Regions from separate parts of the Streptomyces sp. NPDC058664 genome, predicted to be linked through region 4. Evidence: riboswitches for the same ligand, from Rfam matches in the RefSeq annotation. Region 4 holds a riboswitch; each other region holds the start of a gene.
The links. A riboswitch is a leader RNA that binds a small molecule or an ion and turns the genes downstream of it on or off. The one in region 4 is predicted to bind cobalamin.

Region 1: it holds a riboswitch for cobalamin, as region 4 does, so the genes downstream of both, ACFWUY_RS29275 (ribonucleoside-diphosphate reductase subunit alpha) here and ACFWUY_RS15855 (ABC transporter substrate-binding protein) in region 4, are expected to answer to the same signal.
Region 2: it holds a riboswitch for cobalamin, as region 4 does, so the genes downstream of both, ACFWUY_RS06760 (energy-coupling factor ABC transporter permease) here and ACFWUY_RS15855 (ABC transporter substrate-binding protein) in region 4, are expected to answer to the same signal.
Region 3: it holds a riboswitch for cobalamin, as region 4 does, so the genes downstream of both, cobN (cobaltochelatase subunit CobN) here and ACFWUY_RS15855 (ABC transporter substrate-binding protein) in region 4, are expected to answer to the same signal.

Annotation. Positions count from the first base shown of each region.
Region 1 is NZ_JBHXRW010000043.1:64,552-68,904, reverse strand. It holds gene mctP (monocarboxylate uptake permease MctP) at 1-1,546, shown strand, start outside; gene ACFWUY_RS29280 (GNAT family N-acetyltransferase) at 1,634-2,134, shown strand; cobalamin riboswitch at 2,183-2,321, shown strand; gene ACFWUY_RS29275 (ribonucleoside-diphosphate reductase subunit alpha) at 2,454-4,353, shown strand, end outside.
Region 2 is NZ_JBHXRW010000005.1:220,166-224,518, forward strand. It holds gene ACFWUY_RS06745 (energy-coupling factor ABC transporter ATP-binding protein) at 1-110, opposite strand, end outside; gene cbiQ (cobalt ECF transporter T component CbiQ) at 107-856, opposite strand; gene ACFWUY_RS06755 (energy-coupling factor ABC transporter substrate-binding protein) at 863-1,273, opposite strand; gene ACFWUY_RS06760 (energy-coupling factor ABC transporter permease) at 1,273-1,968, opposite strand; cobalamin riboswitch at 1,997-2,231, opposite strand; gene ACFWUY_RS06765 (PTS-dependent dihydroxyacetone kinase phosphotransferase subunit DhaM) at 2,269-2,679, opposite strand; gene dhaL (dihydroxyacetone kinase subunit DhaL) at 2,676-3,296, opposite strand; gene dhaK (dihydroxyacetone kinase subunit DhaK) at 3,323-4,315, opposite strand.
Region 3 is NZ_JBHXRW010000012.1:29,849-34,201, reverse strand. It holds gene ACFWUY_RS12485 (precorrin-8X methylmutase) at 1-284, opposite strand, end outside; gene cobG (precorrin-3B synthase) at 281-1,543, opposite strand; cobalamin riboswitch at 1,630-1,758, shown strand; gene cobN (cobaltochelatase subunit CobN) at 1,798-4,353, shown strand, end outside.
Region 4 is NZ_JBHXRW010000016.1:137,241-141,593, forward strand. It holds gene ACFWUY_RS15845 (ABC transporter ATP-binding protein) at 1-298, opposite strand, end outside; gene ACFWUY_RS15850 (FecCD family ABC transporter permease) at 295-1,332, opposite strand; gene ACFWUY_RS15855 (ABC transporter substrate-binding protein) at 1,395-2,459, opposite strand; cobalamin riboswitch at 2,546-2,671, opposite strand; gene ACFWUY_RS15860 (cold-shock protein) at 2,790-2,993, opposite strand; gene ACFWUY_RS15865 (beta-glucosidase) at 3,155-4,353, opposite strand, start outside.

The sequences.
Region 1 (4,353 bases), on a different contig from region 4:
CTCGCGCTGGCGCAGGGCCGAGAACGAGAACAGCCTCGACGAATGGGGCCTGGGCGGCCGGTCGTTCGGCACCTGGGTGACCTGGTTCCTGCTCGGCGGCGACCTCTACACCGCGTACACCTTCGTCGCCGTCCCGGCGGCCATCTACGCGGCGGGCGCGGCCGGCTTCTTCGCCGTGCCGTACACGATCCTGATCTACCCGCTGATCTTCACCTTCCTGCCGCGCCTCTGGTCGGTCTCGCACAAGCACGGGTACGTCACCACCTCGGACTTCGTGCGCGGCCGCTTCGGCTCCAAGAGCCTGTCCCTCGCGGTGGCGGTCACCGGCATCCTCGCCACCATGCCGTACATCGCGCTCCAGCTCGTCGGCATCCAGGCCGTCCTGGACGTGATGGGCGTCGGCGGCGGCGAGACCACCCACTGGTTCATCAAGGACCTGCCGCTGCTCATCGCCTTCGGCGTCCTCGCGGCGTACACGTACTCCTCGGGCCTGCGCGCCCCCGCGCTCATCGCCTTCGTCAAGGACACCCTGATCTACATCGTCATCGCGGTGGCGATCATCTACATCCCGATCAAGCTGGGCGGCTTCGACGAGATCTTCGCCAAGGCGAGCGAGGCGTACGCGCAGACCAACCCGGCGACCGACAAGCCGCGTGGTTCGGTCGTCCCCGGCGAGGCCGGCCAGTGGACGTACGCGACGCTCGCGCTCGGCTCGGCGCTCGCGCTGTTCATGTACCCGCACTCCATCACGGCGACCCTGTCGTCCCGGAGCCGCGAGGTCATCCGCCGCAACACCACGATCCTGCCGCTGTACTCGCTGATGCTGGGCCTGCTCGCGCTGCTCGGCTTCATGGCGATCGCCGCCGGGATCCAGGTGAAGAACGGGCAGCTCGCCATTCCGCAGCTCTTCGAGACGATGTTCCCCGACTGGTTCGCGGGCGTCGCGTTCGCCGCGATCGGCATCGGCGCGCTCGTCCCGGCGGCGATCATGTCGATCGCCGCGGCCAACCTCTTCACCCGCAACATCTACAAGGACTTCATCAAGAAGGACGCGACCCCGGCGCAGGAGACCAAGGTCTCCAAGCTGGTCTCGCTCCTGGTGAAGGTCGGCGCGCTCGCCTTCGTCCTCACCATGGACAAGACGGTCGCGATCAACTTCCAGCTGCTCGGCGGCATCTGGATCCTGCAGACCTTCCCGGCCCTCGTCGGCGGCCTGTTCACCCGCTGGTTCCACCGCTGGGCGCTGCTCGCCGGCTGGGCCGTCGGCATGGTCTACGGCACGGTCGCCGCGTACGGCGTCGCCAGCCCGACCCAGAAGCACTTCGGCGGCTCCTCCGCCGAGATCCCGGGCATCGGCGAGATCGGCTACATCGGCCTCACCGCCTTCGTCCTGAACGTCGTCGTCACGGTCGTCCTCACCTTCGTCCTCAAGGCCGTCAAGGCTCCCGAGGGCATCGACGAGACGTCCCCGTCCGACTACACGGCGGACGCCGGTGACCCCGGCGTGCAGACCGAGCTGCCGAAGGTCGGCGCCGAGACGCACTGACCGGACGGAACGGCCGCACGCGGGCCCGGGACCTCCACCAGGGGATCCCGGGCCTCTTCGCGTCTCCCTCCGAGGCACACTTCCCTCATGGACTTCACGATCAGGGCAGTACGGCCCGAGGAGTACGAGGCGCTCGGCGAACTCACCGCGAGCATCTACCTGAACGACGGACTGCTGAAGTACGGGGCCCAGGACTCCTATCTGGAGGTGCTCCGGGACACCGCGCGGCGGGCCCGCGAGAGCGAGGTGCTCGTCGCCGAGGACGCCGACGGCCGGCTCGTCGGCGGAGTGACCTTCGCCACCGGCAACACCCCCTGGGCGGACATCGCGGTCGCGGGCGAGGCCGAGTTCCGGATGCTCGCCGTCGCCCGGGAGGCCCGCGGCCGGGGCGTCGGCGAGGCCCTCGTACGGACCTGCGTCGAGCGCGCGCGAGCCCTGCCCGGGTGCGAGCGGATCGTGCTCTCCACGGACACGACGATGGTCGCCGCGCACCGGATGTACGACCGCCTCGGCTTCGTCCGCACCCCGCACCGGGACTGGTCGCCGATCCGCGACCATCTTCTGCTCACCTACGCCCTGGAGTTCTGAGCCGAGGGGCGACACAACATGTGGGGGGTGCCACGAGCGGCGCCCCCCACATGTATGCTCAACCTCGCTGTCGACGCAGGGGAATCCGGCGCGAATCCGGAACTGTCCCGCAACGGTGTGCTTCATACGGATACGACGTTTTCGTACGAGGTGAGTCCGAGGACCTGCCGACAGCGCACCCGGTCCGTCCGTTCCGGGTGCCACTGACGTCCGGGCCTCGCGGAGTGGGCCGGTGGAAGCGTCGCGTCCGGCGTTACGGATGCCCGTCTGCCCGCCTTCCCCCGCCGCGGCCCCGAGCCGAGCGAGGGAGAGCCCCCACGTGACCATCGCGCCCGCCGATCCGGCTTCCGCCGAGGTTTCCGCGGTCGAGAGCGACGGCCCCGGGACCGTACTGCTGCGGACCCTGACCGACCTCACCGCCGATCTCCCCGACACCGACCCCGGCAAGGTCGCCGCCGCCGCGCTTCGCGGCCGCAGCGCCGCGTCGGACGAGGCGGAGCTGCGCGAGCTGGCCACCGAGGCGGCCGCCGGCCTGATCGCCGAGGACCCGGCGTACTCCCGGCTCGCCGCCCGGCTCCTGACGATCACCATCGCCGACGAGGCGGCCGGCCAGGGCTCGGTCTCCTTCTCCGCCTCCGTCGCCGTCGGCCACCGCGAGGGCCTGATCGCCGACCGCACCGCCGCGTTCGTCGCCCTGCACGCGGCCCGCCTGGACGCGACGATCGACCCGGCCGGCGACGACCGCTTCGGCTACTTCGGTCTGCGCACCCTCTACTCGCGCTACCTGCTGCGCCACCCGATCACCCGCAAGGTCATCGAGACCCCGCAGCACTTCATGCTGCGCGTCGCCTCCGGTCTGGCCGAGGACGACTCGGTCCGCGCGCTCGACGAGGTGGCCGCGCTGTACGGCCTGATGAGCCGTCTCGACTACCTCCCCTCCTCCCCCACCCTCTTCAACTCCGGCACCCGCCACCCGCAGATGTCCTCCTGCTACCTCCTGGACTCCCCGCAGGACGAGCTGGACTCCATCTACGACCGCTACCACCAGGTGGCGCGCCTCTCGAAGCACGCGGGCGGCATCGGCCTCTCGTACTCCCGCATCCGGGCGCGCGGTTCGCTGATCCGCGGCACCAACGGGCACTCCAACGGCATCGTGCCGTTCCTGAAGACGCTCGACGCCTCCGTCGCCGCCGTGAACCAGGGCGGCCGCCGCAAGGGCGCCGCCGCCGTCTACCTGGAGACCTGGCACGCGGACATCGAGGAGTTCCTCGAACTCCGCGACAACACGGGCGAGGACCAGCGCCGTACGCACAACCTGAACCTGGCGCACTGGATCCCGGACGAGTTCATGCGCCGGGTCAACGCGGACGCCGACTGGTCGCTGTTCTCCCCGGCGGACGTGCCCGAGCTCGTCGACCTGTGGGGCGAGGAGTTCGACGCCGCCTACCGCGCCGCCGAAGCCAAGGGCCTGGCCCGCAAGACCATGCCGGCCCGTGACCTGTACGGCCGGATGATGCGGACCCTGGCCCAGACCGGCAACGGCTGGATGACCTTCAAGGACGCCTCGAACCGGACGGCCAACCAGACCGCCGAGCCCGGCACCGTCGTCCACTCCTCCAACCTGTGCACCGAGATCATCGAGGTCACGAACGACGGCGAGACGGCCGTCTGCAACCTCGGCTCGGTCAACCTCGGCGCCTTCGTGGACCAGGGAGCCGACGGCGGGGACATCGACTGGGAGCGGCTCGACGCCACCGTCCGCACGGCCGTCACCTTCCTCGACCGGGTCGTCGACATCAACTTCTACCCGACCGAGCAGGCGGGCCGCTCCAACGCCCGCTGGCGGCCGGTGGGCCTGGGCGCGATGGGCCTCCAGGACGTCTTCTTCCAGCTGAAGCTGCCGTTCGACTCGGCGGAGGCCCGCGCCCTGTCGACGAAGATCGCCGAGCGCATCATGCTGGCGGCCTACGAGGCCTCCGCCGACCTCGCCGAGCGCAACGGCCCGCTGCCGGCCTGGGACAAGACCCGCACCGCCCGTGGCGTCCTGCACCCCGACCACTACGACGTGGAACTGAACTGGCCGGAGCGCTGGACGGCGCTGCGCGCCCGCATCGCGTCGACCGGCATGCGCAACTCCCTCCTCCTCGCCATCGCGCCGACCGCGACGATCGCCTCGATCGCCGGCGTGTACGAGTGCATCGAGCCGCAGGTCTCCAACC
Region 2 (4,353 bases), on a different contig from region 4:
ACCGGGAAGTCCACGCCGGACAGGACCGCGGGCCCGTCCTCGTACGAGAAGCCCGCGTTCACCAGCTCCACCACGGGAGCCGGAAGGGAGGGGACCGTCGTGGACGTCACGGGAGAAGCCTTTCCAGTACGAGGGTGAGCACGACGAGCCCCGTCAGGAGCACGCCCGTCGCGGCGAGGAACCGGCGGGACGGCGCGCACGCGGGCACGAGCACCCGCAGCGTCCCGTCGTACCCCCGCCCGGCGAGCCCCGACTGCAGGCGCTGCGCCCGGTCGAAGGCCCGCACGAACGTGGTCGCGCCGAGCCCCGCGAGCGAACGCCAGGTCGCGGCCCGGGTGGTGTGCCCGAGCCGGGCCGCCTGCGCCTGCCGGATCTTGGACAGCGAGTCGAGGAGCAGGAAGATGATCCGGTACATCACGAGGGCCACGTCCACCACGGGCGCCGGCACCCCGGCCCGGACCAGCCGGGGAAGGACGTCGGAGACCGGCGTGGTGAACGCGAACAGCAGCACCCCGAGCGAGGCCGACGCGGTCCGCAGCAGCAGCTCGACCGCCTGCGCCGGACCGCCCGGGGCGAACGCGACCGCGCCCCGGGCACCGCCCACCTCGAACAGCAGCGGAATCGCACCCGTGACACAGAACCCGAGCGGGACGCGGAACGCCCGCCACAGCGCCCGTCCCGGCACACCGGCCGGGCCGAGCAGCACCCCGAGCGTGACCGCGGCCACGAGCGGCGCGCCCGGCCACGGCGGCAGAGAGACCGCGCACAGGGTCAGACCGAAGCCGAGCAGCGCCTTCTCGGCGGGATGACGGCGGCGCCAGCGACTGCTGTGCGCCGCCGCGTCGATCGGCAGCATCGGCGGCTACGCGCCCGGCTCGCCGGGGCCCCCGGGGGAGCCCCCGTCCGGCGAGGCCTTCCTTTCGGCCGCCACGCTGCCCGTACCGTGAGGGGCCTTCACCCCGGCCGCCTCCGCCAGGGCCGCCCCCTGCCTGCGGCCTCGCCGCAGGCCGAAGTAGTACGCCAGGACGCCGGCACCCAGCGCGGCCTGGAGGGAGAACAGCGCGGACTCGATCTCCCCGGACGGCGGCTCGTACAAGGGGCTGAACCACGGCTCGTAGTCCGGGTGGAGCTCCGTGATCGCGGTCTCCGCCTCCCCGTCCGCCCCCGTGAACGGCTCCTCCTTGTGGTCCCCGAGCCCCAGCGCGAGCGGCAGTACCGCGAGCGCCGCGACGACGAGCAGCAGCAGGGCGTTGATCCTCGCGTTCCGGCTCATCACGCGGTCGCCTCCTTGCGTCGCTCCGCCGTGCGTCCGCCGAGGACACCGAGCCGGGTCAGTTCGCCCTTGCTGGACTGCGTGAGCAACCGCATCACGAGCACGGTGAGCAGGCCCTCGCTGACAGCCAGGGGGAGCTGCGTCACGGCGAAGATCCCGCCGAACTTGGCGAGCGCCCCGGGCACACCGCTGCCCGGGTCCGGGAAGGCGAGCGCCAGCTGCACGCTGGTCACGCAGTACGTGGACAGGTCGGCGACGAACGCGCCGAAGAAGACGGCGACCATCAGCGGCGCACCGAACCGGCGCAGCAGCAGGTACGTCCCGTATCCCGCCCAGGGCCCGACGATCGCCATCGAGAAGACGTTCGCACCGAGCGTGGTCAGCCCGCCGTGGGCGAGCAGCAGGGCCTGGAACAGCAGGGTGATCGTCCCGAGGACCGCCATGATCGGCGGCCGGAACAGGATCGCACCCAGACCCGTACCGGTCGGATGCGAACAACTGCCCGTCACGGACGGCAGCTTGAGCGCCGAGAGGACGAAGGTGAAGGCGCCCGAAGCGCCGAGCAGAAGCGTGGACTCGGGGTTCGACCGTACTTCACGGGTCAGCGCGCGGACCCCGTGGACGACGAACGGCGCGGACGCGACGCCCCAGGCGGCCGCGTGCACAGGGGGTAGGTACCCCTCGGCTATATGCATGGTTGGGAGACCCTCTCCAGCACCTCGTGGATGGACAACGCACCCTGGCCGGTCTCCTGGCTGACGGTCATACGCCCGACTCCGCCTTCCCACACCACGACGGTCTCCCGTCGCGGTCCAGTGGCTTCCCCGAGGGCGTTCCCCGCGGGGGTGGAGCCGGACATCCCGATCACAGTGGCGAGGGCCGCACCGGTACTGCACCGGTTTCCCGTACACCAAGGCGCTGTGACACTAGTGCGTTGACCAGGTACATCACAACACGACGGCCACCCTGTGCGGCTTCTCACTCACTCCGCGCAGTCACTCCTTGCGGTAGGCGTACGCCTCCGAGGCCGCCGCCGTCACCGCGTCGATGTCCCCTCCCGCGCTCGCCGTGACCAGCGCGGCGACCGCGCCCTCGACGAACGGCGCGTCCACCAGACGGGAGCCCTCGGGAAGCTCGTCGCCCTCGGCGAGCAGCGCCTTCACGGTGAGCACCGCGCTCCCCAGATCGACCAGGATCGCCACGCCCGCGCCCCGGTCCACGTCCCTCGCCGCCTGGCGGATCAGCTCGGAACTCGTCCCCAGGCCGCCGTCCGGGGCCCCGCCGGCCGGGAGGACCGGCGCCAGGTCACCGCCGCCGGAAAGCCCCCGGGCCAGCTCGGCCACGGCCGTCGCGACGGCGGCACTGTGCGAGACGAGCACGATGCCGACGCGGGTCCCGGCACTCACGACGCCCCCTCCCCACGGGCGGCCTCGTCGAGCGCGGCGAACAGCAGCGCGGAGGACGTGGCCCCCGGATCCTGGTGCCCCACCGACCGCTCGCCCAGATAACTGGCCCTGCCCTTCCGCGCCCGCAGGGGTACGGTCCCGAGGGCGCCCTCCTCGGCGGCGGCGCGGCCCGCCCCGAACGACGCCCGCAGCCCCTCCACGGCCGGAACGAGCGCGTCCAGCATCGTCTTGTCGCCCACCTGGGCACCGCCCAGCTGCGACACGGCGGCCACTCCGGATCCGAGGGCCTCCGCCAGCTGCTCCCGGCTGATCCGGTCCCCGTCGCCCAGCGCCTTGCCGGTACGGCGCAGCAGCGTGCCGTACAGAGGTCCCGACGCGCCGCCCACGGTGGAGATCAGCTGCCGTCCGGCCGTGGTGAGCACCGCGCCGGGCGTCGCCGGCGGCTCCTTGGCGAGGGTCTCCGAGACGGCGGCGAACCCCCGTTTCAGATTCGCGCCGTGGTCGGCGTCGCCGATGGCCGAGTCAAGCTCGGTGAGCCGGTCCGCCTCGCGGTCGACGGCCTCGGCCACCGCGGCCAGCCACCGCACCAGGAAGTCCGCGCCGAAGGTCTCCGTCATTCCGGTCCCCTCTCCCATCCCTCGTCTCACCTGCCCCAGCGCAGCGCGGGCGTCTGTACGGGCGCGTCCCACAGGCGAAGGAGGTCTTCGTCCACTTCGCACAGGGTCACCGAGCAGCCGGCCATGTCGAGCGAGGTCACGTAGTTCCCGACGAGAGTACGGGCGACCGGCACCCGCCGCTCGCCGAGCACACGCTGCACCTCCGCGTTGAAGCCGTACAGCTCCAGGAGCGGGGTGGCGCCCATCCCGTTCACCAGCGCGATCACCGGCCCGGACGGGCGGAGGTCCTCGACGACGACGTCGACGGCGAAGTCCGCGATCTCCCGGGAGGTCATCATCGGCCGCCGCTCACGCCCCGGTTCGCCGTGGATCCCGATGCCCAACTCCAGTTCGCCCGCGGGGAGATCGAAGGTGGGGCTGCCCTTGGCGGGGGTGGTGCAGGCGCTCAGGGCCACGCCGAAGGACCGGCAGCGCCCGTTGACCCGACGGGCGATCGCCTCCACCCGCTCGAGGGGCGCGCCCTCCTCGGCGGCGGCGCCCGCGATCTTCTCCACGAAGAGCGTGCCGCCGGTCCCTCGCCGGCCGGCGGTGTACAGACTGTCCGTGACGGCGACGTCGTCGTCGACGAGGACCTTGGCGACCTGGATGCCCTCGTCCTCCGCGAGCTCCGCCGCCATCTCGAAGTTGAGCACGTCCCCGGTGTAGTTCTTGACGACGAACAACACCCCGGCCCCACTGTCGACGGCAGCCGCGGCCCGCACCATCTGATCGGGCACCGGGGAGGTGAACACCTCCCCGGGGCACGCGGCCGCCAGCATCCCGGGCCCCACGAACCCTCCGTGCAAGGGCTCGTGCCCGGATCCGCCTCCGGAGACCAGCGCGACCTTCCCCGCCACGGGCGCGTCCCGCCGCACCACGACCCGCTGCTCCACGTCCACGGTGAGCTCGGGATGAGCGGCCGCCATCCCCCGCAGCGCGTCGGCGACGACGGTCTCGGGAACGTTGATGAGCATCCTCATGGATACCTCCGGGTGAGATTGACAGGTAAGCCACTGGA
Region 3 (4,353 bases), on a different contig from region 4:
GGCAGCCGCTTGCGGGTGACACCGCTGGCGACCATCTGGGCGTCACAGAGGATCGGGGCACCGGCGCGGAGCGCGGCGCGGGCGTTCGCGACGACCCCGGGGGAGTAGGCGATGTCCTGCACGAGGTCGGTCATGCCGCAGGCGTGGATCATCCGGACCGCCACCTGGGCGACGTCGGCGGGCAGGCCCGCGAGGTCCGCCTCGGCGCGGATCGTGGCAAAGGACCGGCGGTAGATCTCCGCCCCGTCCTTCTCGTAGTCGAACATCGTGTCGCTCTCGCTCATCTCGTGGGGGGCGTGGGGCCGACGGGGGTGCGGGCCGCCGCGACGGCTTCTGACAGGGAGGTACGGGAGGTGGGCGCGCCGTCCACCAGATAGGTGTCCTCGCCGGTGGCGAGGACCTCGATCCAGCCGCCGTACGGGTGTCCGCAGCGCCGCTCGCACCCGGAGAAGTGCACGGGCAGCGGCCCGGGGGGCGCGGCGAGAGCGTCCGTACGTACGTCGGCGAGGGACTTGGCGCAGCCGGGGCGCCCGGTGCAGGCGGTGACTCCGGCGCCGGGTGCGTCGGGGCGGGTGATGAGGCCGTACGTCTCCAGGGCGTCCAGGCGATCCGCGGCGGCCCCTGTTCCGGTTTCCACCACGACCACCCCCCGCCACGGTGTGAACCGGACCTCGTCGGCCGGCAGCAGCGCCCGCAGCTGGGCGGCGGTCAGCCGGCCGAGCGGCGCGAGGACGTACAGGCCGCCGTCCCCGAGGGCTCCGGGCGCGGGCGGCGGGGAGAACGGCGTCGGCGGTACGGGCAGGGCCTCGGCCGCGATCCCGGCGCGCGCCAGGGCCCCGGCCCAGTCCGGGACGTGGGCGTCGGGCAGTTCACGGGGCCGCCAGGCGCCGTTCCCGGCCGCGTCGGCGGCGTCGAGGAACGCGAGGGCGGCGGCGAGGGCGGCGCGGACGGCGTCGGCGGCGGCGAGCCGGAAGACCTGCCGGCCGCCGGGCCACAGCACGGCGGTCCCGTCCGCGTCTGCGATCAACTTCACATCGCCGCCGAGCCCGGCCACGTCCCCGCGCCCGTCGTCCAGGACGAACAGGAAACGGCCGGAAAGCGCCGCCGCCCGGGGCTCGGAGCACAGCGCGGCGTCAAGGTCGCGCGCCCACAACTGCACGTCCGCGTGGCCGAGTCCGTCGAGTCCGGCGGTCGGCGAGGCGACGATGTTGCGGACGCGTTCGTGGGTGGGGGAGGGCAGCAGGCCCGCCTCGTCGAGGAGGCCGGCGAGCTCCGCCCCGCAGCCCTCGCCGAGACCGCGCAGCTCCGCGTTGCCGCGCGAGGTGATGCTGACCCGCCCGTCGCCGAGCGTCTCCGCCGCCGTCGCGAGGGCTTCGACCTGACGGAACGTCAATCTACCTGCGGGCAGGCGGAGTCGGGCCAGGCGGCCGTCCTCGGCGGGGTGCAGGCGCAGCGCCCCGGGGCAGGCGTCGCCACGGTCCCGTATGCGAGCTTCGCCCGGTTCGGGCGTCGTGGGTGGGGTGGGCGGCATGGCGGCGAGCATACCCACGGGGAACCGGGCGCCCACCGGGTGTGATCAGGCCGACTCGGCGGCCCGCCCCGGCCCTCGGCGCCACGATCTAGGATGCAGTTCGGCATGGGGTCCCAGGACCCCGGGGAGGAAGCCCGGTGAGAATCCGGCGCGGTCCCGCCACTGTGAGCCCGTACCAGGCACGACGGAACGGGTGAGTCAGGAACTCCTGCCGTCCACACGACCACCCGGGGCGCGGACAACCCCGAGGAAGGCCTGCGCTCGCCATGCTTCTGCTGCTGTCGCACTCCGACACCGACCTGCTCAGCGCCCGCGCGGCGAACGCCGCCTCGGCCGGCGGCCCGGTGGAGTACCGCTTCGCCAACCCCGCCCGCCTTCCCCTCGCCGAACTGCCCGGCCTCCTCGACGGCGCCGACCTCGTCGTCGTCCGCCTCCTCGGCGGGCTCCGCTCCTGGGAGGACGGTCTCGACGCGGTCCGCGCCGCCGGAAAGCCCGTGGTCGTCCTCAGCGGCGAACAGGCGCCCGACGCGCAGCTGATGGAGACGTCCACCGTCCCCGTCGGCGTCGCCACCGAGGCGCACGCCTATCTCGCGCACGGCGGCCCCGGGAACCTGGAGCAGCTGGCCCGCTTCCTCTCCGACACCGTCCTGCTCACCGGCCACGGCTTCGAGGCCCCGGCCGCCGCCCCCACCTGGGGTCCCCTCGACCGGGTCGCGAAGAACGACAGCGGCCCGACCATCGCCGTGCTCTACTACCGCGCCCACCACATGAGCGGGAACACCGCCTTCGTCGGCGCCCTGTGCGACGCCATCGAGGACGCCGGCGCGCGGGCCCTCCCGCTGTACGTGGCCTCCCTGCGGGCCCCGGAGGACGAGCTCCTCGCCGAGCTGCGCGGAGTCGACGCCATCGTCACCACCGTCCTCGCCGCCGGCGGCACCAAGCCCGCCCAGGCGCAGGCCGGCGGCGACGAGGAGGCCTGGGACGCGGGGGCGCTCGCCGCGCTCGACGTGCCGATCCTCCAGGCGCTCTGCCTCACCGGCTCGCGCGCCGCCTGGGAGGAGAACGACGAGGGCCTCTCCCCGCTGGACGCCGCCAGTCAGGTCGCCGTGCCCGAGTTCGACGGGCGGCTCATCACCGTCCCGTTCTCCTTCAAGGAGATCGACGAGGACGGCCTGCCCGCGTACGTGGCCGACGCCGAGCGCGCGGCCCGCGTCGCCGGGATCGCCGTACGGCACGCCCGGCTCCGCCACATCCCGAACGCCGAGAAGAAGCTGGCGCTCGTCCTCTCCGCGTACCCGACGAAGCACTCCCGCATCGGCAACGCCGTCGGCCTCGACACCCCCGCGTCCGCCGTCTCCCTCCTGCGCCGTCTGATCGCCGAGGGGTACGACTTCGGGCCCGCCGAGGAGCTTCCCGGCCTGGTCTCCGGCGACGGCGACGAGCTGATCTACGCGCTCATCGAGGCCGGCGGCCACGACCAGGACTGGCTGACGGAGGAGCAGCTCGCCCGCAACCCGGTCCGCATCCCGGCCGCCGACTACAAGCGCTGGTACGCGACGCTCCCCGAGGAGCTCCGCACCCACGTCGAGGAGCACTGGGGCCCGGCGCCGGGCGAGATGTTCCTCGACCGCTCGCGCAACCCGGAGGGCGACATCGTCCTCGCCGCCCTGCGGCGCGGGAACCTGCTGATCCTCATCCAGCCGCCGCGCGGCTTCGGCGAGAACCCGATCGCGATCTACCACGACCCCGATCTCCCGCCGTCCCACCACTACCTCGCCGCCTACCGCTGGATCGCCGCCCGCGCCGAGGACGGCGGCTTCGGCGCCGACGCCATGGTCCACCTGGGCAAGCACGGCAACCTGGAGTGGCTGCCCGGCAAGAACGCCGGCCTGTCCGCCGCCTGCGGACCGGACGCGGCGCTCGGCGACATCCCGCTGATCTACCCCTTCCTCGTCAACGACCCGGGCGAGGGCACCCAGGCCAAGCGGCGCGTCCACGCGACCCTCGTCGACCACCTGGTGCCGCCGATGGCCCGCGCCGACTCGTACGGCGACATCGCGCGCCTGGAGCAGCTGCTCGACGAGTACGCGCAGATCTCCTCCATGGACCCGGCGAAGCTGCCCGCGATCCGCGCCCAGATCTGGACGCTGATCCAGGCCGCCAAGCTCGACCACGACCTCGGCCTCCAGGAGCGCCCGGAGGACGACGGCTTCGACGACTTCCTGCTGCACGTCGACGGCTGGCTGTGCGAGGTCAAGGACGCGCAGATCCGCGACGGTCTGCACGTCCTCGGCGGCGCCCCGGAGGGCGAGGCCCGGGTCAACCTGGTCCTCTCCATCCTGCGCGCCCGCCAGATCTGGGGCGGCACGCAGGCCCTGCCCGGTCTGCGCGAGGCGCTCGGCCTCGACGAGTCGGCCGCGACCCGCACCACCGCCGACGAGGCGGAGGCGAAGGCCCGCGAGCTGGTCGAGGCGATGGAGGCGGCGGGCTGGTCCGTGGACGCGGTCGCGACGGTCGCCGCCGCGTACGGCCCCGAGGTGCACGCCGTCCTCCGCTTCGCCTGCGAGCAGGTCGTGCCGCGGCTTGCCGCCACCACCGACGAACTGACGCACGCCGTGCACGCCCTGAACGGCGGCTTCGTCCCGGCCGGACCGTCCGGTTCCCCCCTCCGCGGCCTGGTCAACGTCCTGCCGACCGGCCGGAACTTCTACTCGGTCGACCCGAAGGCCGTGCCGTCCCGGCTCGCCTGGGAGACCGGGCAGGCCCTGGCCGACTCCCTCCTGGAGCGCTACCGCACCGACAACGGCGAGTGGCCGACCTCG
Region 4 (4,353 bases):
CCTGCTGCTCGACCGTGGCGAGGCGCCGGGCGACCGTCCGGCGGCCGAGCCCGGCCAGCGGGTCGCCGTCGAGGGTGACGACCCCGGAGTCGGGGGCGAGGACGCCCGCGAGGAGGCGCAGGAGGGTCGACTTCCCCGAGCCGTTGGGCCCGAGGAGGCCGGTGACGGTGCCGGGCGTGAGGGTGACGCTGACCCCGTCGAGGACGAGGGTGCCGCCCGCGGTGCGCGAGACCCGGTCGGCGCGGAGTCCGAGGCTCGGGCTCGGAATCGGAGCGGTCGGAGTCGGGCCCGCGGTCATCGGGAGCTCCTGGTGCGGTACAGGACGAGGACGAAGGCCGGGACGCCGATCAGCGAGGTCACCACGCCCACCGGCACCTCCTGGGGGTCGAGGACCGTGCGGGCGAGCGTGTCGGCCCAGACCAGGAACACCGCCCCGGCCAGGGCGGTGACCGGCAGCAGCCGCGCGTGCCCGGGGCCCGCCAGGGCCCGGGCGGCGTGCGGCAGGACGAGGCCGACGAAGCCGATCGCTCCGGCGGCGGAGACCAGCGCGGCCGTCAGGAGGGCGGTGACGCACAGCAGGACGAGCCTCGTGCGGGTGACGGCGACCCCCAGCGCGGCGGCGGCGTCCTCGCCGAACGCGAACGCGTCCAGGGTCCGCGCGTGCCCGCCGCACACCAGCAGGGCCGCCGCGAGCACCGCCCCGCACACCCCCACGTCGCTCCAGCCGGCCCCGCCGAGCGAGCCGAGCAGCCAGAAGAGCACGCCCCGTGTGGTCTCGGCGTCCGCCGCCGTCATCACGACGAAGGAGGTGAGGGCGGAGAAGAGCTGCATCGCGGCGACGCCCGCGAGCACCACCCGGTCCGTCGAACCGCCGAGGGTGTGGCTGAGCAGCAGGACGAGCGCGAAGGAGAGCACCGCGCCGAGGAACGCCCCTCCGGTGACGGAGAGGACGCCTCCGCCGACGCCGAGGACGACGACCGCGACCGCGCCGGTCGAGGCGCCGGAGGAGACCCCGAGCACGAAGGGGTCGGCGAGCGGGTTGCGCAGCAGCGACTGCATCACCGCGCCGCAGACCGCGAGTCCGGCTCCGCAGACGGCGGCGAGGAGGGTACGGGGCAGCCGCAGCTCCCACACGATGCCGTCCCGGATCGGCGAGACCTCCGGGACCTCCCCGCCGAGGTGGGCGGCGACCACGGCCCACACGTCGCCGACGCCGATGTCCGCGGGACCGATGGTGATCGCGACGGCCACCGAAGCGGCCAGGACGGCGAGCCCGGTCACCGTCCACAACAGCGCCGCGCCCCCTCCGCGTGCGACACCCCCTCCGCGCAGGACGCCGGACGGAACGACGGACCCGTCGGGTCGAACGTCGGTCTCGCCGGGCGGGAGCGCCGTCACTTCGCGAGGCCGTACGAGCGGAGGGCCGCCGCCACCTTCTCGACGCCCTCGACGGTGCGGACGGTGGGGTTCATGGCCTGGCCGCTGAGCAGGACGTACCGCTTCTTCCGTACCGCCGTCATGTTCCGGGTGACCGGGTCGGACTCCAGGAACTCGATCTTCTTCGCGGCGCTCTCGGCCGACTGCGAACGGCGGGTCAGGTCGCCGATGACGAGGACGTCGGGGTCGCGGTCGGCGACCGTCTCCCAGTTGACCTGCGGCCACTCCGCGCGCGTGTCGTCGAAGACGTTCTTCGCACCGAGGGCGTCGGTGACGATGCCGGGGGCGCCGCAACAGCCCGCCATGTAGGGCGCTTCGGCGTCGGAGAACCAGTAGAGGACCGTGGCGTCCGTGAAATCTCCGTCTGAAGTCGCCTTCGCCACACGGGACTTCAGTTCCGCGACGAGCTTCTCGCCGCGCTCCGGGACAGCGAACACCCGGGCCAGGTCGCGTATCTCGCCGTACACGGTGTCCATGGTCAGGGGCCGGATGCGGACTCCGTCGCCGTCGCCGCTGTTGTCCTTGCCGACGCAGTCGGTGGGCGAGAGGTAGGTGGGGACGCCGAGCTCCTCGAACCGCTCGCGGGGAGCCACCCCGCCCTTGCCGAGGGTGTACGCGAAGGAGGCGGCGGCGAAGTCGGGCTCGGCGTCGAGCACCTTCTCGAAGGAGGGGTAGCGGTCGGCGAGGCGCGGTACCTTCGCGTTCTCCTTCTCGAGTCCCTCGAGCACCGGGTCCGTCCAGGTGGCGGTGCCCGCCATGCGGTCGGCCAGGCCGAGGGAGAGCATGATCTCCGCCGACCCCTGGTCGAGGGCGACGGCCCGCCGCGGAGGCCGGTCGACCGTGACCCGGCGGCCGCAGTTGTCGTCGATCGTCACGGGGTACCCCTGGCGCGGGCCCCCGGTCGTGTTCACCGTGTTCTCCGTGGGCCGTGCGGCGGATCCGCCGCCGCATCCGGTCACGGTCAGGAGCAGGGCGCCGGCCAGGAACAGGGCGGCGGAGCGGGCGGGGTGTGCGAAGGGCACGGGGACTTCCTCTGCGGCCACGGCTCATACGCGGAGCCTGTCGTACGGTGCTCCCCGGACGACGGCGTGCCGCCGGGGCCGCCAGCAGGTCTTCGGACTCGGGGTCAGCCGGACGGAGCGCCTTCCCGGGCCCGTCGTGCCGCCCAGTGGCCGATGCTCCGCCCGTCGCCCTCACCGCTGCGCGTCAGTTCCGGTCTCGCACCGGATTCCCTGACCCGTGCACGTACCCGTCCGGGTGCGTACAAAGGTGCGACTGGCCTCGGCACAGTACCACCGGCCCGCTCCCCCGCCCGGGGGCGCCGCCGGTGGCACGGTCGTGCCGGCGGGGCGTCAGACGCGCAGTTCCTTCGCCTCGAAACGGCCCTCGCCGAGGACCAGGACGAAGGAGACCTGCTGCCCTTCGGAGAGGTGCTGCTCCTCCTCGATGTCCTCGGCGCTGAAGTAGACCTGCTCCTCGGAGCCCACGGGAACGACGAACCCGTACCCGCCGGCGCGGTTGAAGGAGTGCACGAACCCATTGCTTCTGCCGTCCACGGCGGCCTCCTCGTCGTCACCGGCGACGCGGCCGAGGGGGAGGTCGCGCCCGTCCCGGCCGCATTCGCGTCTCAGGGGACTCTTACCCCGCCGGATCGCTCTTCGCCCGCCGGCCGGCGCGGGCGGGTGATGCCGCCCGGGCCCCGTCCGGGCCGCCGTGGTCAGTCGCCGGTACGCGGATCGACCCGGAACGCGGCGTGCAGGGCACGGTGGTGGTCGACGTACCGCACCGGGCCGGTGAGGGCCACCCGGGCGGTCAGTCGTGGTTCGGTGCTGGAGGCGCTGAGCCGCAGCTCCAGCTCTCCCGGTTCCACCGCGCGCCGCCCGTCGCGGCCGGTGAACGAGGCGAGGTCGGCGGGGACGGCCACCCGGATCCGCTTCTGCTCCCCGGCGGCCAGGTCGAGCCGTTCGTAGCCGATGAGGCGCTGGAGGGGCTGGACCACGGAGGCCACGGGGTCGTGGAGGTAGAGCTGCACGAGCTCGCTGCCGGCGCGGTCGCCGGTGTTGCGCACGGTGAGGGCGAGGTGGAACGTGCCGTCGGTGGGGGCCTCGGGGTTCTCGACGACGAGGTCGTCCCACGCGAAGGTGGTGTAGGTCAGGCCGTGTCCGAAGCCGTAGGCGGGTGTCGGGTCGATGCTGGAGACGTCGCCGGCGTGGCCGAGGCGGGCGGCGAGGTAGGTGGACGGCTGGGCGCCGGGGTCGCGGGGCACGCTGACGGGCAGTCGGCCGCTGGGGGCGGTCCGGCCGCTGAGGACGGAGGCGATGGCGGCGGTTCCCGACTCGCCGGGGAAGAAGGACTGGACGACGGCGGCGGACTCGTCGGCCGCGCGGCCGAGCGCGTAGGGCCGTCCGGCCAGCAGCGTGGTCACGACCGGTGTGCCGGTGTCGAGGAGCGCGTCGAGGAGCCGCTGCTGCGCTCCGGGCAGGGTGAGCGATCCCGCGTCGCAGCCCTCGCCGCTGGTGCCGCGGCCGAAGAGCCCGGCGCGGTCGCCGAGCGCCGCGACGACGAGGTCGGCGCCGCGGGCCGCCGCCACGGCCTCGGCGATGCCCTCGGTCCCCGCGTCGTCGATGCCGGTGCCCCGCGCCACGGTGATCTCGGCCGCGGGGAACTCCGTCCGGAGCGTGTCGTGAAGGGTCGGCAGGTCGATGCCGAGGGGGACGCCGGGGTGCTGTCCGCCGACGTGGACGGGGAAGGAGTAGCAGCCGAGGACGGCGGTGGGGACTTCGGCGTTGGGGCCGATCAGGGCGATGCGGCGGGGGGTGCGCGGGTCGAGCGGGAGGGTGCCGTCGTTGCGGAGCAGGACGACGGCCCGCTCGGCGATCCGGCCGGCCAGTTCGCGGTTGGCGGTCGGGTCGAGGT